One region of the Fictibacillus enclensis genome, then DNA from elsewhere that is predicted to be linked to it. Evidence: riboswitches for the same ligand, from Rfam matches in the RefSeq annotation. Region 1 holds a riboswitch; the other holds the start of a gene.
The links. A riboswitch is a leader RNA that binds a small molecule or an ion and turns the genes downstream of it on or off. The one in region 1 is predicted to bind S-adenosylmethionine.
Positions count from the first base shown of each region.

Region 2: linked by a shared signal. The riboswitch ahead of QNH15_RS18810 (Na+/H+ antiporter NhaC family protein) and the one ahead of QNH15_RS06750 (ABC transporter ATP-binding protein) in region 1 are both predicted to bind S-adenosylmethionine.

Region 1 covers NZ_CP126109.1:1,249,733-1,265,439, forward strand. Annotated here, with positions in the region: gene QNH15_RS06735 (site-2 protease family protein) at 1-506, opposite strand, end outside; gene QNH15_RS06740 (hypothetical protein) at 566-844, opposite strand; gene QNH15_RS06745 (VanW family protein) at 966-1,838, opposite strand; SAM riboswitch class I at 2,047-2,159, shown strand; gene QNH15_RS06750 (ABC transporter ATP-binding protein) at 2,353-3,123, shown strand; gene QNH15_RS06755 (ABC transporter permease) at 3,143-3,994, shown strand; partial or broken gene QNH15_RS06760 (LLM class flavin-dependent oxidoreductase) at 4,025-5,096, shown strand; gene QNH15_RS06765 (aliphatic sulfonate ABC transporter substrate-binding protein) at 5,131-6,135, shown strand; gene QNH15_RS06770 (hypothetical protein) at 6,163-6,534, shown strand; gene ssuE (NADPH-dependent FMN reductase) at 6,534-7,121, shown strand; gene ssuD (FMNH2-dependent alkanesulfonate monooxygenase) at 7,118-8,257, shown strand; gene QNH15_RS06785 (DUF2325 domain-containing protein) at 8,588-8,896, shown strand; gene QNH15_RS06790 (hypothetical protein) at 8,923-9,093, opposite strand; gene QNH15_RS06795 (S66 peptidase family protein) at 9,289-10,215, shown strand; gene QNH15_RS06800 (DUF2254 domain-containing protein) at 10,289-11,659, opposite strand; gene QNH15_RS06805 (hypothetical protein) at 12,065-13,198, shown strand; gene QNH15_RS06810 (STAS domain-containing protein) at 13,249-14,103, opposite strand; gene QNH15_RS06815 (beta-class carbonic anhydrase) at 14,529-15,104, shown strand; gene QNH15_RS06820 (SulP family inorganic anion transporter) at 15,140-15,707, shown strand, end outside.
Region 2 covers NZ_CP126109.1:3,587,829-3,603,535, forward strand. Annotated here, with positions in the region: gene QNH15_RS18755 (polysaccharide biosynthesis protein) at 1-1,250, opposite strand, end outside; gene QNH15_RS18760 (CpsD/CapB family tyrosine-protein kinase) at 1,576-2,229, opposite strand; gene QNH15_RS18765 (YveK family protein) at 2,219-2,914, opposite strand; gene QNH15_RS18770 (helix-turn-helix domain-containing protein) at 3,078-3,308, opposite strand; gene QNH15_RS18775 (ABC transporter ATP-binding protein) at 3,339-5,126, opposite strand; gene QNH15_RS18780 (nucleotidyltransferase domain-containing protein) at 5,141-6,304, opposite strand; gene QNH15_RS18785 (lasso peptide biosynthesis B2 protein) at 6,279-6,767, opposite strand; gene QNH15_RS18790 (lasso peptide biosynthesis PqqD family chaperone) at 6,778-7,068, opposite strand; gene QNH15_RS18795 (phosphoenolpyruvate carboxykinase (ATP)) at 7,061-7,999, opposite strand; gene QNH15_RS18800 (paeninodin family lasso peptide) at 8,095-8,220, opposite strand; gene QNH15_RS18805 (asparagine synthase-related protein) at 8,180-10,168, opposite strand; gene QNH15_RS18810 (Na+/H+ antiporter NhaC family protein) at 10,380-11,696, opposite strand; SAM riboswitch class I at 11,790-11,900, opposite strand; gene QNH15_RS18815 (carbohydrate ABC transporter permease) at 12,006-12,830, opposite strand; gene QNH15_RS18820 (carbohydrate ABC transporter permease) at 12,842-13,744, opposite strand; gene QNH15_RS18825 (ABC transporter substrate-binding protein) at 13,767-15,017, opposite strand; gene QNH15_RS18830 (amylo-alpha-1,6-glucosidase) at 15,045-15,707, opposite strand, start outside.

The DNA.
Region 1 (15,707 bases):
TTCAGGGCAGCAAGGCCATCGCTTGGACAACCGCTTGACTGTTCCATCGGCATCAGAGAAAAAAATACATAATAAAACGAGAAGTACGTGAATTGGTAAAAGAAAAGATTCGCCTCGAAGATGCCTTTAAAGACGAAAAAGTTTAACAAGAGAATGGCTGCCAGATTAAAGAGAGAGCCGCCAAGATATACGAGAACTTTGGAATATTTGGCATCTTCTTTTAATGACACATACTCACACCAGCCATCATAAAAATAAAGTTTACGGATGCGCAGCGGGCCTATTTTCATAAGTACATTTCCTGTACCTACGTGCACCCTGACCTTTCCTCCAAAAATACGGGCAAAAAAATAGTGACCGAATTCGTGAAGAAATGTGACGCCTGGTAATACCAAAAAAAACGAAAAGAAAAATTTCCAAATTTCTGTAAAGCCAAACAAAGCTGCCATCTCCCTTATCGTGTTACATGTTTTAACTTTTTTCCTAAAATGGCTCATAGCAAACATGTAATTTCATCCATATGAAAAAAGCCCGGCAGAACAGCTGCCGGGCTTTTGCACATTTATTAACCTTGGAATAGTGCCGAATGAAGAACTTCATTGGCAGCCGAAATAATATTGAACATAAATGCGCCCCACCAAAGCATGCGGCCGCGGGAGGATACTTTGCTCCATCTTGCACCATTGCCATGCTCTTTAAAGTAAATAAGGGCTGCTACTGCCGTAATATTAAAGAAAATCATGCTCCACCGGGCAACAGCCATGTACGCCGGGCTGACCAATCCGCCAGCAAGAAGCAATCCGTTGATTAGAAACAGCATATAGAAAAATGGAAGACTTTTCATGTCATCACTCTCTCCAATTGATGATCAAATCCTCATTTATTCTATCATCCTTACCTTCAATTTGGAACGGGTTTGTGCAATGGTTAACAATGTTGACACAATTAATGGAGAGAGGGGGTGTTTACCTTTTTTTCTGAGGAAGATTGATCACATCGGAAGAGGAAACCATGACCATAATGCTTCCACCGTATGCTTTTGCACGGATCAGGATGGGCTGATTATAACGGTTCTGAAAACGGAAGTCAGGACCGTACCAGCTTACCGTTGCATCCCGTCCTTTAGGAACATAGGGAACTCTGCGGGTATGGGAATACCGTTGAACAATGTGGAGTCCGGCACGGTCCACAGCATTAAAAAGGGTAGAAGAAACCTGGCAGATGCCGCCGCCTACTCCTTCGGACAGTTCGCCCCGGATAATCACCGGTGCACGCATATACCCTTTTTCCTTTGTTCGGTTTCCAACAACCCTATTAAAAGAAAAGGTCTCCCCGGGAAAAACAACATGATTATCAATGGCGTTGGCGGCCAATGAAATATTATGAATCCGTGAGGTATTGGAGCGGTTAAAGTAGGTCACATACTGGCCGAGGTGGTTGGTTCTTATGTTTCCGAGCAGCTCACTATCCACCCGGGGATGGACCGTCAGGCTTGGAATTTCTATCTTTGAGGGTCCTTTACTAAAGAACTTTGCATAAAATTTTTCCTTGAACGCCTCCCGATAAAGCTTCGAACCATTTTGCCCAGAAGATATTCCACCAGTATCATTGATCCGTGCATTGACAGGCGGCCGGTACACATGTCCTTCCAGCTTGTCCGTAAAGACCTTAAGCTTTTCGGTATCAAGAACAGGAGTCCCAGGAAGCGGCACCGTGAAATCCTTGCGCTGTATGATGGCAATTGTCTGGCCTTGCTGAACGAGTGAGATGCTGTCCGGCGTGTTGACAGGAACCGGCTGCACAAGCAGAAGCATACTCGTTAACCAAGAAAGTAACATAGTCGAAAACCTCCCAACAATTAGTATGATAAGGGTAACTTTTATTTATGTAAGAGATAAACAGAAGGAAGAAATTGAAAGTAGAAAAATTATCATTTTAAAAAGTTTTAATCTGTTTTTTCAGAAAGTTATTGACATTCAAATACATACCTGTTTTAATTACAAGTAATCCGATAAGGATTCCCTTTTATCAAAAACTACATACTCTATCTTATTAAGAGAGGTGGAGGGAATTGGCCCTATGAAACCTCGGCAGCGGACTCTTTTCAATTGAAGAGAACTGTGCCAAATCCAACAAGCCGCAAGCTTGGATGATAAGAGAAGCATGAACCGTACTTCTTCTTTACGTCCTTCTGGCACGTTGAAAGGAGTTTTTTATGTTTTTTTGAATAAAGGGAATTGAGCAACTGTACAAATTCACTAATAAAGTCGACCGGACAACCGGAGACCATTTTTGTTTATTAAAATGGCTCCGGTTGTTTTTATTTTGAACAGCTTTATTTAAAAAAGGAGGATGGGGCGAGTGGCATTATTACAGGTCAATGAGGTTGAAAAAAGCTTTGAAACCGTCAATGGCAAGGTTAAAGCGCTGGAACAAATCCAGCTTGATGTGGAGAAAGGGGAATTTATTACGGTAATCGGGCCGAGCGGGTGCGGGAAAAGCACCCTTTTAAAAATCGTGGCTGGGCTGGATACGGCCCATGAAGGTTCAGTTTGGCTGGATAACCGGAAAGTGACTGGACCGAGCATTGAAAAAGGATTTATTTTTCAGGAACCGCGGCTGTTTCCCTGGCTCACCGTTGAGAAAAATATAGCCGCCAATTTGCCAGTTAAGAACAAGGAGACAAAGGAAAGCGTAAAGCAGCTCATCGAACTGGTCCGTTTGAAAGGGTTTGAAAACTCCTATCCAAAAGAGCTCTCCGGCGGGATGGCACAGCGGGTAGCCATTGCCAGAGCCCTTCTTCGAAATCCGAAGGTGCTGCTGCTTGATGAACCGTTCGGAGCGCTTGATGCCTTTACCCGCTCTCATATGCAAGAGGTCCTGCTCGATATTTGGCAGAACAACCGTACGACCATGCTTTTTGTAACCCATGATATTGACGAAGCGATCTACCTGGCGACCAGGGTTGTCATCATGAATCCAAGGCCGGGAACCATCCGGGAAGTGATTCCGGTTGACCTTCCATATCCGAGAAAGAAAACAGATGCGTCTTTTCAGGAAATCCGCCAGCGTGTGCTGAGTGAATTTGAAAAAGTAGAAGAACACCAGGCAGCAGCGATTTGATTTAAAAGGAGATGAAAAAATGAGCAATCAAACTGGAGTATTAACACGATCAGGTGTTGAACACCCCCCATCAGTAAAGGAAACGGCTGTTAAAAGAAATCGTAAAAAGTTACCTTTATCCCATTGGATGCGGGGGCTTGCACTTCCTGTTCTTGTCGTTCTGATTTGGGAAGCAGCTGGTGCCTATGGATTGATTTCGGCTACATTGCTTCCAAGGCCCAGCGAAATCCTGGTGGCATTTAAGGATTTAATCGTTTCGGGCGAACTATTCGCTCACTTTAAAATCAGTCTTTTCCGGGCGATTCTGGGATTCTTGCTCGGCGGCGGGCTCGGACTTCTTGCAGGGCTGGCTGTAGGTTTTTCAAGCAAAACCGAACTAACATTGGATCCCACGCTGCAGATGATGAGAACCATCCCCTCCTTGGCGGTGATCCCATTGTTTATCCTTTGGTTTGGCTTTGGCGAATTATCCAAAATCCTTCTCATTTCAAAAGCTGCCTTTTTCCCTTTGTATGTTAACGCGTTTGTTGGAATTCGCGGAGTGGATTCAAAACTGTTTGATGTCGCAAAAGTGCTCGAGTTCAGTAAATGGAAGCAGATTACAACGCTTATCCTGCCAGCCGCCTTGCCAAACATTCTTCTTGGCCTGAGGCTGTCATTAGGAGCCGCCTGGCTGGCATTGGTAGCGGCTGAGCTTATGGGTTCCAGTGAAGGGATCGGCTACTTGATCATGGATGCACGCCAGTTTTCCCAGACGTCCATTGTTTTTGTAGGGATTATTATTTTCGCTGTATTTGGCAAAGCATCGGATTCATTGGTGAGATATTTCGAGAAGAGACTTCTGAAATGGCGTGACAGCTTTATCGGATGATTTGAAAAATAGTGATGGAGGTGCTTTAACATGGTTCAAACAAAAAGACAGCTGCATCTTAATTTATTCCTGACAGGAATGGGACATCATGAGGCTTCCTGGAGACATCCCGGTTCAGAAACAGGGAATAACCTAAAGCTTTCCCATTATGTAAAATTTGCTAAAAAAGCAGAGGAAGCCAAATTCGATTCATTATTTCTGGCAGATCGATATGCGGTATCACGACAAGGTGCCAAATACGGTCCGCAGGGAGGCATCGAACCGCTTACACTGCTGTCTGCCCTCGCCGCTGTAACAGAAAACATTGGATTGATTGCCACGGTTTCAACCAGCTTTAATGAACCTTATAACGTGGCCAGACGATTTGCTTCTCTTGATCATATCAGCAATGGCAGGGCGGGATGGAATATCATCACCTCTGGAACAGATGGAGAAACCCAGAATTGATTTTGCAGGACAGTATGCCGAGGCAGTGTTCACCGCCCAGCAAACATTGGAGGATGCACAGCGCTTTTATCAGGAAATAAAAGCCCGTGCCACTGCATTTGGACGGTCGCCTGAATCGGTCAAGGTCCTGCCGGGAATATGCCCGATCATAGGAAAAACAGAAGAAGAAGCCAGAGAAAAAGAAGCACAGCTTCATCATTATACCAATACAGAGTTCAGTCTTCATCAACTGTCAAACCGAGTCGGCGTGGATCTATCAGCCTATCCGCTGGATGGACCGCTGCCTCCGCTTCCTGCAACGGATGGACATCAAAGCAGAACAAAGCTGATTCAGGAGCTCGCACTTCGTGAAAATCTTTCGATCAGACAGCTTCTGCTTCGTCTGGCTGGTGGAAGGGGCCATTACACTATTGCGGGCACACCAACCCAAATCGCCGATCTATTGGAGAAATGGTTCGAAAACAAAGCAGCAGACGGATTTAATATTATGCCGCATTTAATGAGAGAAGGGCTTGATGACTTTATCACCTATGTCATTCCGATCCTTCAGGAAAGAGGTTTGTTTCGAAAGGAATACGCCGGAACACTCTTAAGGGAACACCTCGGGCTGAAACGGCCGGATACAGATACGATCAATCTTTCGGCACATGCATGACAAAAAGGATGGGATAGGGAGAGGAGAAAAAAGGATGAAACTCAAAAAGAAAACGATAGCAGCAGGACTTATGGCGCTTTTAACGATGATGATTGTGCTTTCAGGATGCAGCAGTGAGAAAAAAACGAACGCCGAACAAAAAGGGGATGTAACGGTTAATATCGGTGTGCAGGGCAGTACGGGGGTACTGCCTTATGCAAGGGAGACCAAAGCCTTTGAGAAAGCCTTTGAAAAAGAGGGTGTGAAAGTCAAATGGAGCGAGTTTGCGAGCGGACCGCCGCACTTTGAAGCACTGGCTTCCGGACGGCTGGACTTTGGCGCCACAGGTGGAACCCCATTGATCGCCGGACAGTCGGGCAATGTGGATTTTAAAGCGATCGCCGTAACCACGGATGGAAAAAAGGGAAATTCGATCATCATTCCTAAAGGAAGCAAAATCAAAGAGCTAAAGGATTTAAAAGGCAAGAAGATAGCCGTCGCGAAAGGAAGCAGCGCCTATAATTTCCTTTATATGGCACTCGACCAGGCGGGACTGTCCGACAAAGATATTAAAGTTGTTCAGCTGCAGCCCGATGAAGCACGACCCGCGCTTGATAATGGTTCAGTCGATGCCTGGTCCACTTGGGAACCTTATGCCACAACAGCTATTTTTCAAACGGGCGCAAAATCCCTGGCTGACGGAGAGGACCTGAATATTAATGCGCCGAGCTTTCTTGTTGCCAGAACCCAATTTACGAAAGACCACCCGGACTTAACGGTGTTGTTTTTGAAAACCTATGAGAGAGTTATGAAGCAATTTATTGATCATCCGGACAAAGTATCTTCCGATATTGCCAAAAAGGAAAAACTTGACCCCAAGATCGTCAGTACCGTTTTAAAGCGGTCGAACTTAATCCTTTCTCCAACAACTCCGGAGTTTGCGAAAGCCCATCAGGAACAGGCAGATTTCCTTTATAAAGCAGGAGGGATAAAGACAAAGCTTGATACTTCAAAAGTCATTGAAAACAAGTTTGTTGAAAAAGCGTTAGAGAATAAATAACCCACAACAGTTATCGGAGGGATAAAAATGGGTGAAGCATCATTAAAAGAATGGCATAAACCACAAAATTTTTTAGCGTCAGCTACCAAAGAACAGCTGTATCTTGTCAATTTGGCAGACCTGGAGTTCAGCGGGGTCTGCAGAGAACGGTACGGTGTGAATAAAGGGCTGTATAACACGATAGAGGACTACTTTTCAAAGCAGGGAATCCGCAATATCCTCTACAGGAGGCTGTATATACTGGAATTTTTAAATGATGTCCAAAGCAGGTATACCGAAGGCAAACATTCGCATCTGACATTTGGCACAGGAGGGCTTGCCAGAGCGCTGCAAACCTTTTTTATCAACAGGCAAATAAATGCTTCACTAAAACCACTGAAGAAAAAGGAGGAGTTGTAATGGCTGATATTGTTACGATTTCAGGAAGTCCATCGGTAACGTCAAGGACGGGGATTGTCCTTCACCATTTAAGTGAGCTGGCGCAAAAAGCGGGCCTGGAAACTGAATCCTATTCAGTGCTGGATATTCCACCGGAGGATCTGGTTCTTGGGAACTTTAACAGCCCGGCCCTTAAGGCAATTGAAAAGAGTGTAAAGCAGGCAAAAGCGGTGATCATCGGAACACCGGTATATAAGGCCGCCTATTCCGGAGTTCTCAAATCCCTTTTGGATTTGCTGCCGCGTGACATTCTTTCCGGCAAAAGCGTGCTGCCTATCGCCACCGGCGGGTCGGCTGCCCATTTGCTGAGCATTGATTATGCGCTTAAACCGGTTCTGTATGCAATCGGTGCAAGAAACATATTAAACGGTGTCTATTTAATCGATCAGCAGCTGCAACACAACATTGGGTCAGATGTCAGATTTGATCCCGAAATCGAAAACCGGCTCTTTGTGCCGCTGAATGAGCTGATTGATGAGGTCAAGAAAGACATCTATATTAGAGAATTGGAACTCGATTCCGCTAAAGGCAGGGGGACAGGTGCATGAACGTTTACTGGTTTTTGCCCACACATGGAGACAGCAGGTATTTAGGAACATCAAAGGGAGGGAGGCCGATTACGCTTTCCTATCTCCGCCAGATTGCGCAAGCAGTGGATTGCCTGGGATTTAAGGGCGCGCTTCTTCCTACCGGACATTCATGCGAAGATGCCTGGATCACCGCCTCTTCATTAATACAGGCAACAGATAAAATGAAGTTTCTGGTGGCTGTAAGACCAGGATTGATTTCTCCTTCATTGGCAGCCAGGATGACTTCTACGTTTGACAGATTATCAAATGGCAGACTATTGATCAACGTGGTGACAGGCGGTGATCCGGTGGAGCTTGCGGGCGACGGGCTCCATTTGTCCCATAGCGACCGCTACCGGCTGACCGATGAGTTTCTGGAGGTCTGGAGAAAAGAGCTGGCTGGTGAAAAGGTCGACTTTGAGGGGGAACATCTGAAAATTAAAGGAGCCAAGGTGTTACTGCCTACGCAGCAAAAACCATATCCCCCGCTTTATTTTGGCGGTTCATCGGATGCAGCGCTGGAAGTAGCGGCTAAGCATATTGATGTCTATCTGACATGGGGCGAGCCTCCTGAGCAGGTGAAAGAGAAGGTTGAGAGAGTCAGAAAACTCGCAGCAGCTCAGGGCAGGACTGTCAGCTTCGGAATCCGCCTTCATGTCATTGTAAGAGAAACTGTGGAAGAAGCCTGGGCAGCCGCAGACTCATTGATTCAATATGTGGATGAGGAAACGATTGCCGCCTCTCAAAAAATATTTTCAAGGTATGATTCCGTAGGGCAAAAGCGAATGGCATCGCTTCATAACGGAAAAATTGAATCTCTGGAGATTAGCCCCAATCTCTGGGCCGGAATCGGTCTGGTTCGGGGAGGAGCAGGCACCGCCCTTGTCGGTGATCCGGATACTGTTGCCGAACGAATGAAAGAATACCAGTCCCTTGGCATCGATCATTTCATCTTTTCCGGATACCCTCATTTGGAAGAAGCCTATCGGGTAGCGGAACTGCTGTTTCCCAGATTGCCTCTCAACCATGGAGAACAACAAGAAAACACCGCTGCTCACCCGGTAGGAGAATTTGTCGCCAACACTTATTTGCCGTTAAAAAGCAAAGCGGAATGACAAGTTAGATAAGCAGAAACAGAACTCAGACAAAAACTCATATTCTTTATGAGTTTTTGCTGCTTACATACACATGACAACGTTTTTTAATTAATATTGACTTGGAAGGTCTATTTCTATATATTATTTTTAATCGTTTAAATTTTCTGTCTTCTCAGGTATCACAACCTCTTCCTATTCGCAAAAAGCTGTAGGAAGAGGTTTTTATTTAAAAGTAAATCCGAGTAAACAGATAAGAAATAAATAATAACGTAAACTGCCCATTGGAAAACCAAAGGCACCCTGTCAAAACCAATACATGAATGGGAATGAGGAAGGGAGTAGTTTTTGATGTCAGCATTATTGATTGTAGGCGGAGATCATCTTGGTAAAATAAAAAAAAGGCTCGAGCACGTAGGTGTAGAGGAAATTATACATGTAAGCGGGAGAAAGGCAAGAATGTCACAAAAGGAAATACCAAGCCATGTGAATCTTGTGTTGGTACTGACGGACTATATTAATCATGAATTTTCGACGGCCATCAAGAAAAAAGCGAATAAGCAAGCAATTCCGGTATGCTATTCGAAACGATCATGGTGTTCGATCCATCAGTCTCTCGAGAAAGCCATCTTCTTAAACATAAAAACAAGACTAAAATAAAAATAGCCTGCCAATAAGGCAGGCTGTTAGTCAGTTGAATCTATTTTCACAATCTCAAGCTGGAAGGGGACACATTCTTCCAGCTGTTCTTTTATACGCTCTGCTTCTTCCCAGGATAAAGGCGCATTGCTGTCCGGCAGTGTATCAAGACTGAACGTCCAGCGTCCGCTGGTTTCGATAATTTTATACTCTTTCATTGAATTTTCCCCTTTCTATTTTATAATTCAGTCCGTAAACTAATAACGGGTCTATGTATTATTTCTACATACCCTCTTTATTCCCCTTTTAGTATTGTTTTGAAAGATTTGTCATAAGGGGATAATCTTGTTTTATATTACATATACATCAATGATGCATCTCGATGGGAAACTCTGGGGATGGGGAGGATGTATATGGCTGTCAGACCACCAATTCTGCAAAGAGGGGACACCATCGGGATTGTGACGCTTGGAAGCCCGTTGGAGCCTGCAAGAATAAATGAAGGCATAAAAACCCTTCGGAGCCTTGGATTCAATACAGTGCTGGGCAAAAACGTGTATACGAGCACGGGCTTTTTGGCAGGAACCGACCAGCAGCGGGCTGCTGATTTGATGGCGATGTTTTCCAATAAAAACGTGAAAATGATTCTGCCTACCCGTGGAGGGGTGGGAGTAGCGGGGATCCTTCCGTATTTGGACTTTACTGTCATTCGTCAAAATCCCAAGATTGTATCTGGATACAGCGATATCACGATCCTGCTCAATGTTCTGTACCAGTACGCGGATTTGATTTCTTTCCAAAGCCTGTTGCTCCTCGACTTTAATCTGGAAACTCCGCCATATAATTATGATCAGTTTTTTTTGGCAACATCCACCTTTCAATCTCCCCGGCAGATTATAAATCCTCCTGGTATCCCTCAAGTCAGCCGAGTGCGCGGAAATGTGACCGGAGAGGTGGTTGGGGGCAATCTGACTTCGTTTGTTGATAATTTGGGAACACCCTTTGAGATTGATACAACAGGGAAGATTCTAATCATTGAAGAAACTCATGAGCCGATCAATACCGTTTACCGGTATTTGAACCACCTTAAAATCGCCGGTAAATTTGCAGTTTGTGCGGGAATTGTGATGGGGGAATGCACCTCATGTGAACCTGCTTATGGAGTCACCTATGAGCAGTTAATCCGGGAGGTCATGATTCCCCTTGGAAAGCCTCTCATGACTAATGTAACAACTGCCCATGGTTACTATAAAGCAGCGATTCCGATTGGTGCCAGAGCCAATCTGGATACGGTGAACAACCGGTTTACCATTCTTGAGCCTTCAGTTGGCAATGCGTAAAGAAAAAACCAACCGTAAAAACCGTTAATATCAACGGTATCAGCGGTTGGTTTTTAGTTTTGGGAGCAATTCCTTAAGGTCCCATGTGTTGAAAATCTTTTTCATGCCCGGTTGATTTGGCGATTTCATAAAGCAGGTTGTTAAATTTTTCGCAATCAAGTCCAAATAGAAAATCCTTTTCATACCCTTTAGTCGTATAAACTGCAAATTCCCATATCGCATCATAATCTCTTGGATTGGCTGATTTAGCAATCAAATCAAGCACACTTAAAATTTCGATTCCGACAATCACGTTATCCTCGGAATAATGACGGATGTATCCAAGGCCGTTATACAGATAATAGCTAAAATCTTTTTCTTGAAGAATGACGCGCAAGTGTCCGTCCACATCCACCAGATAAGGATTCAGATTACCTACACAGGAAATGTAGGATAGCAGTTCTCCAAGTTGATTGATGGCATTAGAGGCAGTCTTTGGGTCATAATTTCCTACAGAACGGATGGCAACCTCAACCAGTTTATTAATGCTAAACTCCATGTCCTGCACTTCCGTCTGCCGTTTTCCAAAGCTGAAAAGTGCCAAATATTTGGGTATGTCAATCTCCGCATCTTCTTTCGACCAGTATGAAAGAATGGGGGTGGAGCTAAAAACATAATCTCCAATGGTATATTCCAGTTTGATGATGATGTCATCTTTTTTTGCTTCTTCCATGATTTCAACAAAGTCAATCAACTGTATATAACCGGATCTGTTAGATGAGATCTGCTTTCCTTCCCGTTTTGTCAGCCGTTCAACATATTCCTTAAGTGGCGCTGTATCTTTTACCTTATAAGGATCAATCTCATTCTGAAGCGACCCCTTCACGATGGACATGGATTCTTTTTTCATTTCGTATGTCATTTTGTTCACCTGAAGCCAGGCTACTGCATGATTGATGAAAAAGATAAACGTTCCCATGGACAAGGAGGCGAGTAGAACCGCCACCAGCGGGACGGTGAAAAAGTGATCAGCAAAGCGTTTGTTTAAAACCAGAAAGGAAAACAGCATGTAGAAAAAGCTGCCCGTGAATATTCCCAGGATCCGCTGTGTCGCTTTGCTCGCTATAAAGTTTTTTAATATCCTCGGTGAAAATTGGCCGGAAAAGGTTGTAAATACGACAAGAATCAAGTTGAAGGTAAATGTAGTCAATGTCAGGATTGCTGCAGTTAGTGTACTGACGAGTGCTTGTGTAAGATCATAATCTACTGCGAAGATGTCCCACATTCTTTCGCCCATTTGAAATTTATAATCTGCCGTGTAGGAAAGGGCGAGCAATACAAACGAGAAGACGATATACAAAACGGGTGTGAACCATAGGTTCGTCTGGAGCTGGTGTGACAATTCTCTCTCTGAAAGCTGGGTGTATCTTCTTAAGTATTTATCAAGTAACCTGAATCTTGCCATTCAACACACTCCTATGGGAAAAATGTCCCGGTTTTCTTTTGTAATCACTAAAAAAAAACGAAAAAACTGTGTCTTTCGTTATGTCATTGCACCCTAGTACACTTTTACCTATATCGGCATTTTTAAACTTCCATTTTATGAAAGGTGCCTTCAGAATTTTTGCACGGTGGCTATTAAACGGTAAAATAGAGGGTATGAGAAAACAGTATTTAATTTTAAATGAGTAAGCTTGAGAGCAGGAGAGAAGGGAGAGAAGGGAAAGGAGGGAGAATTGCCTCCCCCTGTAAAAGGGTAAACCCCTAGAAAGAAAGGGAAGCAATCGATATCTATGTATGTAGGAGCACACCTCAAGATGTCCATTTTACTGTTTCTCACAAACAACACACGTTTAGAAAGGACTACGCTATGAATAAAAAGTTATCATCTTTTCTTGGGGGAAGCGGTGAAGCTTCCAAAAAGAGTGATCAAATTCAGAACCGGGAAAGCTGGTTGAAGGTTATTGTAATCGGAGCTTTTGCACTTTTACTTTTTTATAAGATTGCAGCCTCGCCTTTCGTTTTCCGCTTCTCAGACTTTATCTCTCTGTTTGCTTCACTTTTTGCGTTAACCATTTCCGTCATGTACTATAAAAAATTCAACGATCTTGTACGGAAGCTTGAAGAACGTACGACTGATACGGAACGAATGGAAGAACCAGCAGTGGCAGCACTTCCTGAAGGTATTGTAAACAAAAACGAGGATGAACCGGCAGTAGAAACTGTTTTTCTGGAAGAAGGAGAACAACTTCCACAAAAAGACGATGAAGCTGAAGATCTTCCGACGGATAATAAACAATCGGTGGAGGTTCAGGCGGAGCAAGCAGAAGAACGACAGGAAGCCCTTCACAACCCGGGAGGCGACGCTTCGGATGCGGAGCAGGAAACTCTTGAATCCATTGAAAAAGCAGACGCTCAGCCTGTAGCGGAACCTGAACCATTATTCGAAACAAATGAACCGGATAACGAGGAAGTAAAAGAAGATTCAGCGGTCAATCGCACTGAGCAAGAAGATTCGGTCAATGACTGGACGTATTATGAGCCAAGTGAAGAAGATATGAAAACACAGATGTTGAAAGAAGAAGAATTGAAACAAATCGAGATGGACAAGACCCAGATTTATCAGCAGCTGTACACGAGGGCCAATCTGAATGAAGAGGAAAGAAAGTTCTATCAGGAACAGCTTCAGGAAAAAGAAAAACAGGCTACCAATCTGAAGCAGGAATTGATTCAGTTCACGAACCGGATTTCTCAGGCGATCAACCGTACACCGCAGCTCTTCCAAAAACGGGATTCACGAATCGAAGGTATTGTACGCCTCCTGACTCCCGAATTTGTCAGCGATTCTTCGTTGGGAGAAATCAATCATAAGCTTGATGAATTGGCAGCTACTATTCCCGAAGAAACACTGAGTTCCCTTCAGCGTGAGGGTTATCTGGATGATCGTTATCACTTTACGCGGTCAGGATACAGGGAAGCCATTAACGCCAGCAAATTAATTTAAGGATCAAAAAAGAAGTATCCATTTTCCGGATACTTCTTCTTCTTTGACTTTTAGTGAGTGTTCCGCATGAAACCAAGATGCTGCAGAGCGAGATGAAGGCTTGAAAAGGTCTTGATGCCTCTAAACTCGACACCGAGAGACGTCATTGTAAGGGCAAGCTCTGGGCGCAAACCGCTGATTTTGGTCTCAACACCAATAAGCTCCAACGCCTGAATCACCTGATAAATCTTTTGCGCCACCATCGTATCAATGATGGGTACTCCCGATAAATCCAGAATAAGGTTGCTTAATCCGAGATCCACCGAACTTTTTAAGGCATTGTCCATGAGAATCTGTGCTCGTTTGGTATCAATATCCCCAATCATGGGTAAGATGCCTATTCCGTCCCCAAGAAGAACCACTGGAACGGACAACTCATCAATCTCCTCCTCTGCAGTTCTCAAGTTGGAGATGTATTTTTCCATATAAGACGTACTTACCATTTGTACCGCAGTATCCACAACCAGATCAAATCCGGAAATTAGCTCATAAAACGTATCGAGATCCAACTTTTCATTTTTTGCTGCTTTTTTTATAATCAAACCGATTTTGTTTCGGTAAAAATGAACCTCTTCAATCGCATGATCAAGTGGAATATTCAATGAGACAAATATATCAGCATAATCCTTGCCCCAGTCTTTCAGTTTTTTAGCTGTTATGCTCAAAGGAAGCGGGATGGTTTCCCCATACAATTGGATCAGCTGAAGCCGTAAGTGCTGAAGCCGGTCTTTGTTGTTTCCTGCATGCTTATAGTTAAAACGCTCATCCTCCAGGATGGAATTGGATAACGTTTCTTTTTGTTCTAATATCAGCTCACTGATCTCTTGAAGATAAGTAGTTGGTTCATTTTTGATCATTTTTGACATAACAGACTCCTCCTAAAACCTACGCATAGTCTACCCTATATTGTTCGATCATTTTCCGTTTTTTGTAACGTATGGATGAATAACGCCGTTGGTATGTCTAAACAAGGAGAAAACCCTGAGGACAGAAGTTCTATAAACCTTATCAACATTCATATACAATTCATGGTTTCACCTCTTTTTTCCTACAGTTTATCCCTCAAAAGCCCCCATTGTTATCGGGTCTCACACATTGGCCCCCAAAATGCAGTATATCCCTTATACCAATGGTCATGACTGATTAGAAATGCCTCTCACTATTGTCATAAATTGTGTATTTTTTCTCAAAGATTGCGCTTTCATACAAAATTTCCTTAATTAAACTGTAAACGTACAGTGATACGTTGCACTGTATAATTAGCCCATCAAATAAAAAGGGAGAGAGAAACATGTCAACTATTTCTGAGATTATGGAGCACAATCAAACCTTTGTAAAAGATGAAGTGTACAGAGATTTTGAAACAACAAAATTTCCGAATAAGAAGATGGTCATCTTAACGTGTATGGATACAAGGCTCACAGAACTACTGCCTAAGGCGATCGGATTTTGCAATGGTGATGCCAAAATTATAAAGAATGCCGGAGCTCTTATTTCTCACCCCTTTGGAAGCGTAACGAGGAGTATCCTGCTCGCTATCTATGAACTTGGGGCTGAAGAAGTATGTGTAATCGGCCACAAAGATTGCGGCATGTCCGGGCTCCGCCATGATTCCTTTCTTGATAAGGTAAAGGAAAAGGGAATTGATCAAAACCAGCTGGATTTCTTAACAAGTGCAGGAATAGACCTTGAAAAGTGGCTGACAGGCTTTGACCGTGTGGAAGATAGTGTGGCACACAGTGTGACGTTGGTTAGAAATCATCCGCTTCTTCCTGAAGGAATAAAAGTACACGGGCTTGTGATTGACCCTCACACAGGTGGATTGACCACTGTTGAAATACAGGAATCTGTAACTGTACAGCATTAGAAAAATAGAGATAAGAGAAGAGAGGGAGAGATTGAATGGGTCTTGTTAACCGTTTTAAAGGCTATACACTGTCTGATTTGAGAAAGGATCTGGTGGCCGGTTTTATTGTAGGGATTGTGGCCATCCCCCTGGGAATGGCATTCGCCATCGCATCAGGCGTTCGTCCGGAAAATGGATTGTATACTGTTATCATCGCAGGTATATTGATCTCGCTTCTCGGCGGTTCCCGCTATCAAATCGGGGGTCCAACCGGCGCGTTTGTTCCGATACTGCTCGGGATCGTGATGCAATATGGTTTTCAAAACCTCATGATTGCCGGTTTTATGGCTGGAATCATGCTCGTCATCATGGGGCTTTTAAAATGGGGTTCACTCATCAAATATATACCCAGGCCAGTCATTATTGGCTTTACGGCAGGGATTGCTGTCATCATTTTCTCAGGACAAATTTCTAATTTCCTCGGTCTGAAAGATGTGGAAAAGCACGAAGAATTTCATCTCAACATGATGGCGATCTGGGATAAGATTTCAACATTTAATGGGAAAAGTGTCCTTGTGGCCCTTTTTTGCCTTGCCTTGTTGATTGCTGTTCCAAAAATCACAA
Region 2 (15,707 bases), 2.3 Mb from region 1:
TTAGTGGCACCCATCACACTTGTTGGATTGACGGCCTTGTCAGTTGAAATCATGACAAACGTCTTAACTCCATGCCAGTTTGCAGCTTCGGCAATATTTCTGGTTCCCATTAGATTATTTTTTACAGCTTCTTCCGGGTCTCGCTCCATTAACGGAACATGTTTATGTGCAGCGGCATGATAGATAACTTCTGGCAAATGCTTGCCTACGATATTTATCATTTTCTGTTGATCCTGTACATCTGCTATTTCTGTTACAAACTCAATGTTTGAATGTCCAAATGTCTCTCTTAGTTCCATTTCAATAGAATAAATACTATTCTCACCATGTCCTAAAAGAATCAGCTTGCTGGGTGAAAACTGAGAAACTTGCCGACAAACCTCTGATCCTATGGAGCCTCCTGCTCCTGTTACCATGACAACTTTATCTGTCAAATATTCAGAGATACTGTCAATGTCCAAATGCACGGGCTCTCTTCCTAATAAGTCTTCAACTTTCACATCACGAAACTCATTAATTGACACTTTTCCTGTCATCAGATCCTCAAGCATCGGAATGATCTGTGTCTTAACATTTGTTTTTGTGCATGCCTGTGCAATTCTGTTTAATTCTTTTTTTCCGAGCGATGGAATCGCGATCACAATATTTTCAATTTCGTATTCATTCACTGCTTGTTGGATTTGGGCGATTCCACCAATGACAGGTAGCCCCATAATATCCAGTTGTTGTTTTTTGAGATCATCATCAATAAAGCCAACAGGCTGCAGCTTGCTGTTGCTGTTTTTCAGCAATTGGCGTACAATCATCGTTCCCGCAGAACCGGCCCCAACAATTAATGTTTTTTTCTTGTTTGTTGTCTTCAAGAGGTATGTATCCCTAAACATTCTCCAGCAAAAACGCGAACCGCAAATAGACAGGACGTGAATCAGCCATGTTACAACCAGCAGCCGGAAATATATATCTTCCAAAAGAATTTCCTGGATGACACCTGCACACAAAATGGATAAGGTTACAACCTTCAATATCACAATTAACTCACCAATGCTTGCATATTCCCATGCCTTTTTATACAGCTTAAATTTTATTGAAAATAAATGGTGGCTGATTAAAATAACCATCGAGCTTATGACAATGGGCAGGGTCAAGACATGAATATCAGCACTCACTAAAAACCGGCTAAAGAAGATCGCGGTTAACACAATGACTGAGTCAATTGCTAAAAATAAAGTAAGTCTTTGTCTGTATGTCATAGCCTTCCTCCTCTTTTTCTTTATCTTGGCTATCGTAAATAAAAGAATTTAAGTATAGGTTCTTCGTAAAGAGCACATACTTAAATTCTTTTATATACAGTAAACCGTCCGCTCCTGCCTGAGTAGAAGCGGCCAGCTAACGTTTACTAGGGGCATTTAACCCCACCTCACATCACACTACCGACGACCGGCGTCTAAGGTTTGTTGTTAACCCACAGCATGACCGAGTGCCTCCATTGATATCAGGAAGGAGACATCCCCATAAAAACTAAATATAGAACGAATAATTCTTAATAACGAACAAAATGTTTAAAAAAATATGCAGCTATCGATTTACAACTGCTCCCAGGATGGGTGCTTTTGACAGCTCCAGCACACTTTGGGTCTCATGTACTTTTGCTTTTTTTGTTACTCCCCGTCTCATGACTAGGATGATGCCATCACTATGTTCAGCAATCAGCTGCGTATCCGTAATATCCAGTACAGGTGGTGTATCAACGAGAATAACATCATATTTATCATACATACTGTATAGAAAATCCTTTAAAAAATTTGAACTTAGCAATTCTGCCGAGCTAAGCGGCAAAGGACCGCTTGTAACGACATCAAGCCTGCCGATTTCGGTTGATTGAACGCTTTTACTTGTGGGCGATGAACCGTTGAGGATTGTAGACAGCCCATCCTCGTTATTCATCTTAAAAATAACATGTAAAGAAGGATCTCTAAGGTTTGCATCAATGAGTAGAACCTTTTCTTTATGCTGAGCGATTGAAACTGCTAAATTGGCAGCAGTTGTAGATTTTCCCTCTCCCTTTCCAGGGGAAGTAACCACAAAAACTTTTTTCCTGTTTTCTTTCGTCAGAAAATGAATATTCGTTCGTATGGTACGATATTGCTCTGAAGCCACTGAGTGCGGATGTGAAAAAGCGACTAAATTTCTCTTTTGGTTGACTGTATTTTTTCTTTTTTTATTTAACATCAACACTTTCACTCCTTACTTCATAGTTCTGCTGACTTTTCTGAAGTTTTCGTTGATCAATTTTTGGAATGCTCCCCAAAAGAGTAATTCCCAAAGCATCCAATTCTCTGGGTCCTCGTATCTTGTCGTCGAGAGAATCAAGCAGAAAAGCAAGACCGATGCCAGCCATTAATCCTATAATAAAAGAAATGGCAATCGTTCTCGTTTCATTCTCATTTATTGAATATGGATTTACCTTCGCTGGGGATAAATACCTCACATCCTTAAAATTGAGAATATCCGGTATTTCTTTTTTAAATACGGTAGCCGTGGTGTTGGCTATTCGAGCAGCCATTTCCGGATCAGTATCTGTGACATTAATACTGACGACTTGAGATTCGTCCACACTTTCAACATTTATTTTACCTGCCAGTGCTTCAGGTGTGATCTGCAAGTCTAGTTCATCAACTACTTTTTGCAGTACAGTAACATCCTTGATAATTACCTGGAGGGTCTTCATATTATCCTGGGTTGCCCCAATAATAATACGAGTGGAAGATTGGTAGAGCGGTGTTGTGTAATACTTAGCATAAAGACCGCCGCAAACCGTAAAAAGAATGGTGACAGCCGCAATTACCCAAAGCTGGCGGCGCATAACATTAAATAATTCTTTAATATTAATTTCCTTCGCTCGTTCTCCATCCATAATTTATCACCCGATCGGTTAGTAATAAAAGCATTCGTCCTTTATTTTGAACAAAATGGAAAGTTTTGTTCAAATTGGAAAATATATAGTCTTATTTTAGTTCTTTATACAGAACAAGTCAACTCTTATTGGGCACATTTACATGCTTACAACGAACGGGTTTCTAATAACTTAGTTTATTATTTGGAGAATACTCCTTTTCCTCAAAGAAATAAGAGATTTCAACATTGTATAACTGAGCCAGTTGGCTTAAAAGCTCGACTGAGGGCATCCGGCAGCCTCTTTCTATTTTTGAGAGATTGCTATAATTAAATTGAACCTCTTTTCCCAGTTCCTGCAACGTCATCCCATGATCTAGACGCAGTGTTTTTATACGTTGTCCAATATTCTTCATCTCATTCCCCTTTTTCACCTTAAGATTAATCTATCTTATACCACCAATTTGTTTGTTTAACAGATGCTGGAACATCCCTTTTCTCTCTGCAAGTTGCGAAAAGCCCCCTTTTTGAACAATCCTTCCCTTTTCCAGAACCACCACTTGATCTGCATTGCGGATGGTAGACAACCGGTGGGCAATCACAATAATTGTCATTGATCCTTTAATTCTTTCCAGAGCCATTTGGATTTTCGCTTCATTTTCTGTATCAAGTGAGCTGGTGGCCTCATCGAGAATTAAAATAGACGGTCGTTTCAGAATCGCCCTTGCCAATACAAGCCGCTGTCTTTCGCCACCAGATAGCTTTACGCCTCTGTCGCCTATTTGTGTATCCAAACCATCTGGAAGCTTATTGATAAACTCTGCACTTGCGGAAAATTCAAGAGCTTCCCAGATGTCCTCTTCACTCGCATTGGGATGAACAATCAGTAAATTATCTCTGATACTTTCATTAAAGAGAAAGGGATCCTGTGGAACATAACTAATGGATTGTCTCAGTGCTTTCACATTTTTCCCGGAAAGCCGATGTCCATCTATCAACACATCTCCGTATTCCGGCTGATTGAGACCTGTTAATATATCAATCATTGTACTTTTTCCTGCCCCCGACTTTCCAACGACTGCCGTCATTCGGTTTGCTGGAATGAATAGATTAATATCTTTTAACGCAAAATGATTTTCCTTTTTATTGTATCGGAACGCCACGTCCCTGCATTCTATCCCATTCACTAATGACAAACGTTTACTTTCCATTCCTCCTGCTTCTGACTCGCAAGCCTGTTTAGTTTCTTCCTCTAAAGCTTGAACATTAACAAAGGAAGGAATATAAGAGGCGAGTTGTTCAAAGCTGGATTGAATTCCCGTAAACCGCGGCCACAGTCTTGAGAAGATTAGCAAAATAATGAGCAGCTGCCCTGTCTGTCCATGAAACAGGTTCACCGATAAATAAATAAAAATCGCAATAAGGACGGCAGATGCACCTTTGTAAAAGAGCTGTGAATCCGATTTCAGTCTTGAATAATCAATTTGTTCTTGTACCATGCCATCATTAAGTCTGGTAAGCCATTTAAGCCGTGACGTTTCCAAGTTGTTTACTTTGATGTCCTTTATTCCATTGAGCTGATCGGTAATCCCCGCCAAATATTGCTGTGCCAACTGAGAGGTCCTGTTCCCGAGTGATTTGGAACGTTTAATAAATTTACGTGAGAAAAAGGCAAGTATGAGACCAGATAATAAAACGAAGAAAGTAATATTGGGCGCCAGACAAAAGGCAATCCCAATCTGTATCGCCGTAAAAATCAGCGACGTTAAAAGCTGCATAAACAAACCAATACCAGCATTTACCCGTGCTAATTCAATTGTCAATGAATTAATAAGATCCGACTTTCGCTTTTTAATAAACAGGTTCCAGTTAGAATACAATAATGACTCATAGAGTTTGATTCGGACATCCTGTATAAATCCCTGGTGCATACCGATTGTAAAAATAGATAATTTCCTCTGAATGATATTTTGCAAAATAACGACCAAAACATAGATACCTAAGACAATGGGCAGAATTGTTTTGACCGAATAGCCATTAAAGGATGGCAAGTACTCCATTAAAAAGCTGGTACTGCTTGATTTCATAATCCCACTTACACTAAGGAGCGGAACTAGAAGAAATATTCCTATACCTTCAAGAACGCTTATAAACACCATTCCAGCAAGGTTGATGTACCACACTTTGCCGCAATAAGTATAAAACCGTTTCATAAACTGAAGAACTTCACTCATACTGTCAGCCCCTTCTAAAACAAAGCTTGCTTTCTTGTTTTTCTCCAAGCACATAAAAAAGGACGTAAAGGAAAATACAATACATGCAGGATGCGGGGCAATGGCAGCGTCTCAACATCCGTGTAAAAAGGATAAAGAAGACTGAGAGTGTAAAGTATCTTTTGATGTACCGACATAATGGAAATTAAGTATTTTTTATGATAGCTTGCCACATCTTCAGCCAATGGTTCCTTGTGCAAACTCACCATTCGCTTCATATAAAACATAGTATCTACCGCCAATTTCCCGGGACGATTACCGCGCAGCAAAGGTTCCATCTCTTTTAAAACGGGTGTGTGAAAAAAATGGGCTGACAGCAGTATGGCCTGTCCACCTATGTGTCTGTAATTGTATCTGTCCATTAGCGCATTCGTTTTTTTCCAGTCGATGGCCTGCCTTGACAGCCGGTCAATATCACCCAGCCAGCGTAAACGGGACCAACCATGCCTCGCCCCATGCGTCGTTAAAAATAAAAAGAGATCTTCTCTGCCCAAAATAAAAATCTCTCCTATTGAAAGCGTACTTTTTCTCTTTCTTGTCCATAAATCTACAAAAGAAGGTTCTTTCGCAGGACCTGGGTTAAGGCGCCAATGCACTTCGATTTTTATGTTCTTTTCCGGATGTAGGAATGTAATATGATGATGCCGCCATTTCCAGTCATTTAACACCGTCAGTATGTAATCATCTTTTTGATAGCCGAGCTTTTCAAGAATTCCTTCTGCTTGCTCCAAATTTTCCAATGGTATTAGGACATCAAGATCTGATGAGGTTCGTAACGAAATGTCACCATACAAATCCTCACCGAGGACAGGACCTTTTAATACAATCATTTTGATGTCATTCTGAATAAAAAGTTGGTTGACCAGATCCATTTCACCGCACAGTTTCAACATGTTGAATACATTCTGTTTATAGCAAGACTGCAGCTTTTCTGAAGTTTGTTCCGGAAGATTATTGCCCATTTTTTTGCAAATCAGTGGGTAAAGCCTGTGATGTACGGCAAGTTGAAAAAATTCCTCATAATTTAATCCCTCGAGATACTCCTTCTTATCAGCAGGTTCATCTTCCTGAATCATCTCAAGGATGGCGGTTAGCTCGACAGGAATCTGTTTTTTATCCAATTCCGCTTCTTTTGACATGATTTTCTCCTCTGTTTTCATTTGCAAATTTGGCTACCACAGAAAATTCCGCCATTACATCTGCTCCTGTAATGATGCGTGATCCACTTCTCAACCAGGCATGGGCAATTAATTTTCCTTCTTTATCTTTTGCTGTTCCTAAATAAAGTGTGCTTGGAATTCTTCGGCGGCGCAGCATTTTTGTCCCCGCAATGGCTCTGACCAAACATTTACTTTCCCAGGGGGTACGGCGACTGATAATGTGCAAAACATCCGAAATGCTGTTGAGCATAGGGATATCTTCGTTGATGTCATCTTCAGCGGTTTCCTTCATTGGAACTCCAAGTGTTGGGGCAACCTTGGAAAATGGAATTGATATTAATATTCGGCCCAGACCCAAATAATAAAGTGCTTCAAGAAAAAGCCATTTTTTCTTTGAACCAAGAAAAAGAAACGTTCTCACGATACGAAAACCGTTTGCCATATGCTTGCTCCTAGGAAAGCTGAATCAACTGTTCTGCATGCAGTTGTTCCAGAAACGGCAATACCTCTTCTTTGCATTGTTCTTCATCAATTTGATAATCATTTAACATATCACTGATCAAATCACTGACTTTTACAGGCGTCTTGATTTTCCCCCAAATAATTCCTCCAATGGATCCAAGATTGTAGTACTTCCCGTTATTAATACTCAACATAACCTTTTCTCCACCCATATCACTTACAATGTTGCCACTGGCCTGAACGACTTTCGTTTGTAATTCGACAGTTGAACTCTTAATCATGGTTTTTCTCCTCCTGAATTACTGTTGCTAAAATAAGATCTGCCATTGCATTGGCACTGAAACCTGTAGCAGGTCGGAAAATTTGATACATCTTTACTTGTTCGGCAATCTTTGCAGCTGTTCTGAAATGCCATTCAAGCAGTCCCATACGCTCCAACAAAAGAGAACGAAACGTTTGATGATATAGCGTCTGAAGCTTTTCCAATTTATTTAAAGGGCTGATTTGAAGAGCCTCTGCAGGAGGTTTCAGCTCAATAATCCCTTTAAGCGGAAGCTCTTCACTAGAAAAGGCGTGATCAACCGGAACAGCATATTTGGTTTCCCTGCCATATAAAGGCTGATATTGTCCTGGGGAACGTTCAAACTGATTTAAACTTTCCTGCCAAAGCTTTTGCCGGGGATAGGTTGGCAAAACAACTGGTGAACCTAAAGCGGAAAAAACAACCGGTATGACATCGTCGGTTAATAAAAAATATCCTTTGTTTATAAAGGCTGCGGCAAGGGTCGACTTACCTGCCCCTGATTCTCCCACAATCGCATAAGCCCCACCCTGGACCACAACAGCACTGCCATGTAACGGGATCGTTCCCCGCTGCATCAATACAGCTCCCATGCAGCTGCCTAGAATGTACAGCCTGATTTTATCCGTGTTACTGTTTGGAAAAGGAGAAACCATTATTTTTCTTCCATCCTTCACATAAAAAATAGCTGTATCCGGAACTTGAAACAGGACACTGTCTCCATTGATAATATTAAACCTCCCAGGATTGGCATCTGTTTCTTTCCATAGCGCAGCCAGATCCTCTATTGTAATAGAAAGGTCATAATTTGTTATGTCGTCACTTTTGAAAAGTTCCGGCAAGGGTATTTCACTTTTAAACTTGATTCCAAAGCCTTTATAAAAATAGGATACCGCCTGTTCTATAATCACCTAATCACTCCAGCAGGATGTAATAATTGCCCTTATACAGTGAAACTGTATAAGGGCATGAGTTATCAATAAGTATAATATATTGCTGCGATCCTCTAGCTAAACTTTACAGGATCGTCTGGGTCAGGTTGTGTAGCATCAGGTGTTTTTCTTCCTGGACCTGCCATTGTCATGTTCACATCAAGCACTTCCAATACTGGCTTTTCCCAATCTTTTTTCATCTCTTTCACCCCCTTTCAAGTGAGCACCTATAACAAAATGATAGATAATTAATGACCTCATTAAGGTTCTGAATTCATCCTCAAAAACTTCATTTGCATTCGGACTATGCTCCAACTTTTTAACTGATTCAGATAAGAGAGCTGTATTAAGGAACTCGTTCATCCATGAGTGAGTGCACATTTTCTTAGCTTCACTCACAAACTCTTTCCAAAAAGACGACATACGATGAATTCCATCTGCTCCTTGAACACCTCTTGTACGTTGATTCAACCTAATATTGTCAGGCAGATAGCCCTTTGTTGCCCTTCTGATCAAGGAACGATCCTGACCATTTTGTACATATTGGTTTTCTGGGACTGATAAGCAAAACCGAACTACTCTTAAATCGTTGGTTGGATCTCTGTCCCATAAAACTTGTTTTAACGATAATTTGGTCGTATATGTACCATTGATGTTCCAGTAGTATAATTTTTCAAACTGGGTTTTCTTTACTTCATACGCGCTCTGTCGAACAATTCCTGAAACATCAACTTCATGTTCTTTTAAACGTTCAAGCACTCCTGTCTTTTGGGCAAACTCAGAATTAATAATTAAGGGGTAAGGCTTTTCTTGTACATTCCCACGGTCTGTAAATGGAAATGCCTTCTTTCTAAGGTGCTTGAATATCTTGGATTTGTTTACCCCTATATTTTTACTGTAAGAACGAAGCTCTTGATTAAACTTAATCCATTTCATTTTCCTTAAAAGCTGTGTTTGATACTCCAGAGCCGGTCCCCATGAAATCGTCCAGTTGCCCCGTTGTCCATTAAGAAGTACCCCGACTCCCTGCTCGTGAGCATGTTCATAAATTCCCTTGAGCCAAAACGAATTCTCATAAAATTTATACGGCATTTCCAACGTATCGAGCCAGTCATCAATTTCGGTATAGGGACTTTTCCCTTCAAAATCAAAGTAGTGGTCTTGGATATTCCCAACATACTTGACAGTAGATTCAACAAATGGCCGTTCATTGGCCACCCTGCTTTTCGGTGTCCAGTCGACAAAGTCTTTGACCGGTACATAACTGTATGTGTACAACGGCTTATTTTCCTTTTTTAATGACCTTGCCGCAAAGCTTGCAACTGACCCAGAATCAAGCCCGCCGCTTAAATGCGCACCTACTTTTAAATGAGTACGCAGCCTCGCATCTACCGCGGTTTGGAATACTGCACGGAAGGCTTCCTCATATTCCTCATTGGATTTTAATTTTATTTTTTTATCAAATTCCAGGGTCAAATAGCGTGAAAGGGTTACGTTTCCGTCGACGATTGAGATGGTATGCGAAGGTGGAAGTTGTTGGATGGAGTGATATACGGTTGAACGAACGTCCACGGATTCAAAGTTCCAAGGAATTGCTAGATAATCAGCGAGCCATTGTTCATTTAGGTCTTTAGTTACAAAATCAAGAGTTAACAAAGGATTCATTGCTGTACAAAAAGCAAAGCGATTGTTCTTATTTGTATAATAAAGCGTCCGGCATCCTGAGAAGTCTCTTGCTCCGAACAGCTTTCGTTTTTTTTCATCCCAAATCATAAAGGCAAAATCACCCACTAAATATTTTGCGCAATCCTCTCCCCACTTCTCATAAGAGAGAAGGATAATCTGGCTATCGGGCATTTCTTTCCGAAGCGCGTGATGGACTTGCAGTCGTTCGAATAATTCGGTTCGGTTATCAATAATCGCATCAGAGGTAATAACCAGCTGTTTTTCATAGTCGTAAAACGGGAGTTGTTCTCGAATTGATTCAGGCGTAATCCATTGCGCATGACAACCAAGAAAAATTTGCTGGTTTTGCCACGTCTGCACAGCATCAGCCGGATAACGGCTTAATGTTTGCATCATGTTCATGCCAGCCTTTGGATTGACAGGTTCATTATTAAAATGAAGTATTCCAGCTATTGCACTCATGGTTGTCCTCCAAATATCCTTAATAAAAAAACAGAAACGAATGGTAAGAATCAAGCAATTTCGTTCTCTAAAAAGAACGATTGATTATTCTAAAATTAACACCCATAATCTTCCTTGTCAATACGAAATATGACTATTTTCCTAAAAAGATTCGACAAAAAAGAACCTCAATCGCATGGGAATATCCAACGATTGAGGTTCCTTTCATCATTTAAGCATGTTTCTTTTCCATATGTTCTTTTCGTTCTTTCAGCTTCGGATAACCGATCAAAATGGCAATCACGCCGCAAACGGCGATTAAAATCGGGTAGAACGAATACGTCAGAAGGCTCACTGGTGAGATGGAGCCGATTTTGGCCGCCGTCAGCAGTTGGGCACCGTAGGGAATCAAGCCTTGAATAGCGCACGAAAAGATATCAAGAAGACTTGCTGATTTTCGCTTATCGATGCCATACCGATCGGATATCTGCTTGGCAAGAGGACCTGCTGTAATAATGGAAATCGTATTGTTGGCGGTGGAAAGGTTGGTTGCACTGACCAATCCTGCAATACCAAACTCCGCTCCTTTTTTTGTTCGAATGTTCTTCGTTAATACATCAAGAAGATACTGAATTCCGCCGTTATAGCGGATCAGCTCTACCGTTCCTCCAATGAGTAGGGCCAGGAAAACAAGTTCAGACATGCCAAACATTCCGTCGGTGATCGTTTTTAAAAAGGCTGAAAGAGTATAGGCTCCATCCACCAGGCCGATCACTCCCGCCAATATGATTCCGCCGCTTAACACAACAAATACATTCATGCCAAGAAGGGCAGCAATCAATACACCAACATATGGAAGGATTTTTACCGCTTGAAAGCTGTCAGCCGATACGCTGGAATGACTGCCCATCGTAACAATACAAAGGAGCACACACGTAACAATGGCGGCAGGAAGGACAATGAAAAAGTTCACTTTGAATTTATCCCTCATTTGGGTCTGCTGGGTACGGACCGCAGCAATGGTGGTATCCGAAATAATGGACAAGTTATCTCCAAACATGGCTCCCCCTACGACGGCTGCCATGGAAAGTGCCATTGGAATATCCGTCTGACCACTGATTCCTGCGCCAATCGGCGCCAGTGCGGCAATGGTCCCCATGGACGTTCCCATCGACAAGGAAATAAAGGCACCGATTACGAAGAGACCGACAATCAGGAAATTTTCGGGTACAACTGACAAGGCGAGATTGACCGTGGACTCCACTGCTCCCATTCCCTTCGCAGCTGCAGAAAATCCACCGGCCAGAATAAAGATGAAGACCATAATGATAATGTCAAGATGTCCTGCACCTTTGGCAAAACGCTCAATTTTACGGTTCAGCGTTTCTTTTCTATTCATTAACAGGGCTGCCGCTGCTGCCACGAGTATGGCTACAACCACGGGCATTTTATAAAAGTCACCAGTGATTACACCTGAGCCGATGAACAGGACCAGGAAGATAACGAGCGGCAATAGCGCCAGCGCATTTCCTTTTTTTACTGCATCCATCTAAAAACACCTCTACGTTTGTTATTGCTGCATGTACATATATGAAAAAAGACCTCTTCCAAAGAAGAGGCCCTATATGCTCATAAGGAACTCTTCTCATCTCTCAAGCATGAACTGCTTGCTGGATTTGGCACAGCACCTTCGAAATTCAGGTCCGCTGCCGAGACGTCTCAGGGCCAGTCCCTCAGTCTCTCGTGATAAGAAGTATCCAGTTTTCAGTTATAACAGCTTTTACTACTGTAAAGGGTTTGGGCTTTCTTGTCAAAAGTTAGTTTTTGGTAAAACGATTTTTGTCCTTCTAATGGTGGTCTATTTCTCCCCTGTAAACTTAATGCCTTTGACAAAATAGCGGTTAAAGAAGGCATACAGTATCAAAATCGGCAAGGTAAAGACCATAGAAGCTGCCATAATGTAATTCCAGTAGCTGATAAACTGTCCTTTGAATGAATTTAGCCCTAACGGAAGAGTGAACATGCTTTCATCAGACAGGATGATCAGCGGCCGCATGAAATCATTCCAGAAGGCCATAAAGACAAAGATGGTTTGTGCCGCTAATGCCGGCTTGGCAAGCGGAAGAACAATCCGGAAAAAGGTGCCGAATTTGCCCAGTCCATCTATAGCTGCCGCTTCCTCTACTTCTTTTGGAAAGTTAATAAAGAACTGGCGCATCATGAATATGAAGGTGGCGTTGACCGCACCGGGGATGATCATTCCCTGATAGGTATTCAGCCATCCGAATTCTTTTAAAATCAAGAAGTTAGGGATGAGCGTCACCTGAAACGGAATCATCAACACTGCTAAAATGATAATAAAGATACTTTTTTTGCCCGGAAAGCTGAGGCGGGCAAGGGCATAACCGGCCATCGAGTTGAAAAGCAAATTCAAAAAGGTGCCGACCACAGCGATAAACAAGCTGTTAAACAACCAGCGGCCAAAAAGCGGCTCCCGTGAGAAAATCTCCTTATAGTTATCGATGGTAAAGTTTTTCGGTATAAAGTTTATGCTTCCGCTTACGATTTCTCCTAATGATTTAAAAGAGGATGAAAGAGCCCATAAAAACGGAACAAGGGTGATCACCGCGTAGACAATCAAGATTACATACAGAATGGTTTTTCCAATCGGTCGTTTTTTCATGGTACCCCTCCTCAATAAAGTGATTCTTCCTTGGAAAATTTCCGCTGCAGAAGTGTTGCGATCAAAATAATGATGGCAAGCATGAAGGCAAGTGCTGTCGCATAGCCCATGGTGCCGAGTGATTTAAAGGCATATTGATAGATCAAAAGAACAACCGTCAAGGTGGAGTTGTTCGGTCCACCCGATCCTCCTGAAAAGATGTAGGATTGATCAAATAGCTGGAAGGTTCCAATGAGACCCATAATCACCACAAAAGAAGTCACGGGCCGCAAATTGGGAACCGTAATGTGCCAGAATTTCTGAAGTCCCGTTGCGCCATCGAGTTCAGCAGCTTCATAGTGGCTGTCTGGTATATCCTGAAGGGCCGCCAGATAGATCACCATAAAAAACGGTGCCGTCGCCCAAATATTCATAATCATGATCGCCAATAAAGCTACACTCGGATCACCGATCCAGTTGTACGTTGGCAGGTGCAGCATGTGTAAAATGTGGTTGATCAGACCGTTCTGATTGTACATCCACATGAAAATCAAAGTAAGTACTGCTGAAGAGGTCAATGTCGGTAAAAAATAAACAATCCGGAAAAACTTCTGCCCCTTCATGCCGGCATTCAGGGACGCTGCCAATACAAGCGCAAGCAGCGTCTGAAGCGGCACAACAATCACCACGTAAATGAAGGTATTTTTTAGAGCAATATGCGCCCGGTCATCAAACGTGATCTTCATAAAGTTATCAAGTCCCCTAAATTCCAGATGCGTACCGCCAAGCAACTCTACTTTATGGAAAGAAAGGTAGATTGCACAAAGGATGGGAGCGATTACAAAGATTCCAAGAATGATGAGGACCGGTGCCATGAACAGGTACCCCTGCCCCGCTTCCCTTCTCAATTTTTTGGAAGAACTGCTTTTTACCATGTTTCTTCACCTCTCTTTTTTGTTATTCCGCTACCTTAATCTCTTTATTAGCCTGTTTTTGCGCGTCTTTCAAAGCATCCTTCAGCGGCCGTTCCCCAAGATAGGCACTTAAAAATTGGTTGTTGAAGTTATTCATCACGATCGGCAGCATCGGACCGTCCTGCCAAACAGTCGCATATTTGGCTCCTTTAACAAGGGGTCTACGCAGTGGATCCTTGTCATAGCCGAGTTCTGCAGCTACTGACTTACGCGTAGGCAAGGCAAAGCCTTTGCTTGTCCATGTTTTCATGCCTTCTTTTCCGGTCAGGTACTTGATTAGTTCCCATGACGCTTTCTTATGCTTGGATTCTGCATTCATGGCATAACCGACCGTGAAGGACATGGTTCCCTTCTTGCCGTTAACCGTTGGCAGCTCGGCGGTTCCATAATCTATTTTAGGAAACGTATCTTCCATGAACGGAATGTTCCAGTTTCCTTCCATCACCATGGCAGCCCTTCCCTGGCCAAACATTTCTCCCCCGGAACCTGAACCAACCTCTGAAGCTTGAGCAGCGGTTTTATCTTTTAGATGCATGTCCAATACCGGCTGAAGTGCACGCGCCACACGGTCTTCTGCAAAAGTCGCACGGTCATTTGTGATGACCTGGCCGCCCTGGGACTCAGCCATGTAATACAAACGCTCGATCTGCGGCATTACACCCAATCCGTAAACTTTGTTGCCTTTGGTGAGTTTTTTAGCGTCTTGCTCCAGCTCTTCCCATGTTTTTGGCGGACCGTCTATTCCCGCTTCCCGAAACATTTTTTTGTTGTAGAAAAGGGCAAGCGTGGAATAGTCCTTTGGAAAGCCGTAAATTTTACCGTTGTCTTTAAACGCATCTAACATCGGCTTTTCAAAATCATCCACATCAAAATCTTTGGTTACATACTTGTCCAGCGGTTCAATTGCACCTGTTTCGATCAGGCCGGGTGCTTCAAACGCATCCAGGTAAAAAACATCGGCTGCTGTTCCCCCAATCAGCCTGGTTTTCAAAACGTCCATGTACTGATCACTGATCTGATTAAACTTTACATCGATGTTCGGGTGGGATTTTTCAAAGTCGTCCAGCACTTCCTCCAAAAGTTTTTTCTCGACCGGATTTCCTCCCCAGCCGCTCAGTGTAATGACCGTTTTGCTGCTGTTTTCTGATTCATCAGGCTGGCTGCATCCTGCAAGCAGAGAAGTAGCCAGCAGGGCAGTTAGCCCCGCTGCTGAAACATATTTTTTCAACTTCATAGAAACCTCTCCCTTCCTATGCGTATTTTACTTATCGGTATGGATCGTATAGCCCGTTGTATTTTCATTTACGGTTAAGAAACTCTTTCCATTTTCCTTGCGAACGCTGACAGACAAGTAGCCGTTTCCAATCTTGATCGATTGTACGGTCAGTTCATTCACTCCTTCCGGAAGCTCAGGAGATACGGAAATCACTTCGTTCAAAGCATCTGGAAACAATCCGAGAACCGTTTGGATAAAGACAAGCGGTGTACCGGCAGCCCATGCCTGAGGTGAACAAGCGACCGGATACTTTACCGCAGGTCCGCCAGCGGCACCATAACCGCAGAACAGCTCTGGCAGCCGGTCATATTCAAAGTGCTGTGCCGCGTCCATCAAGCCTTTAATCACCAGGTTCGCCTGTTTCTGATGGTTCAACTTGCTCATGCCCAGCAAAATCATGCTGTTATCATGCGGCCAAATGCTGCCATCATGGTAGCTCATCGGGTTATAGCCGGCCTCGCCTTCTGCCATTGTGCGTATGCCATAACCGGAAAAGAATGCCGGTGATACGAGCTTGGATACCATCTGATCTGCCTGTTCTTCCTCCAGCATGCCGGAAAACAACACATGGCCAGGATTGGAGGTTAACGTCCCCACTTTCTTTTTTTCATTATCGAGCGCAATGGCATAGAAGGATTGATCCTCCAT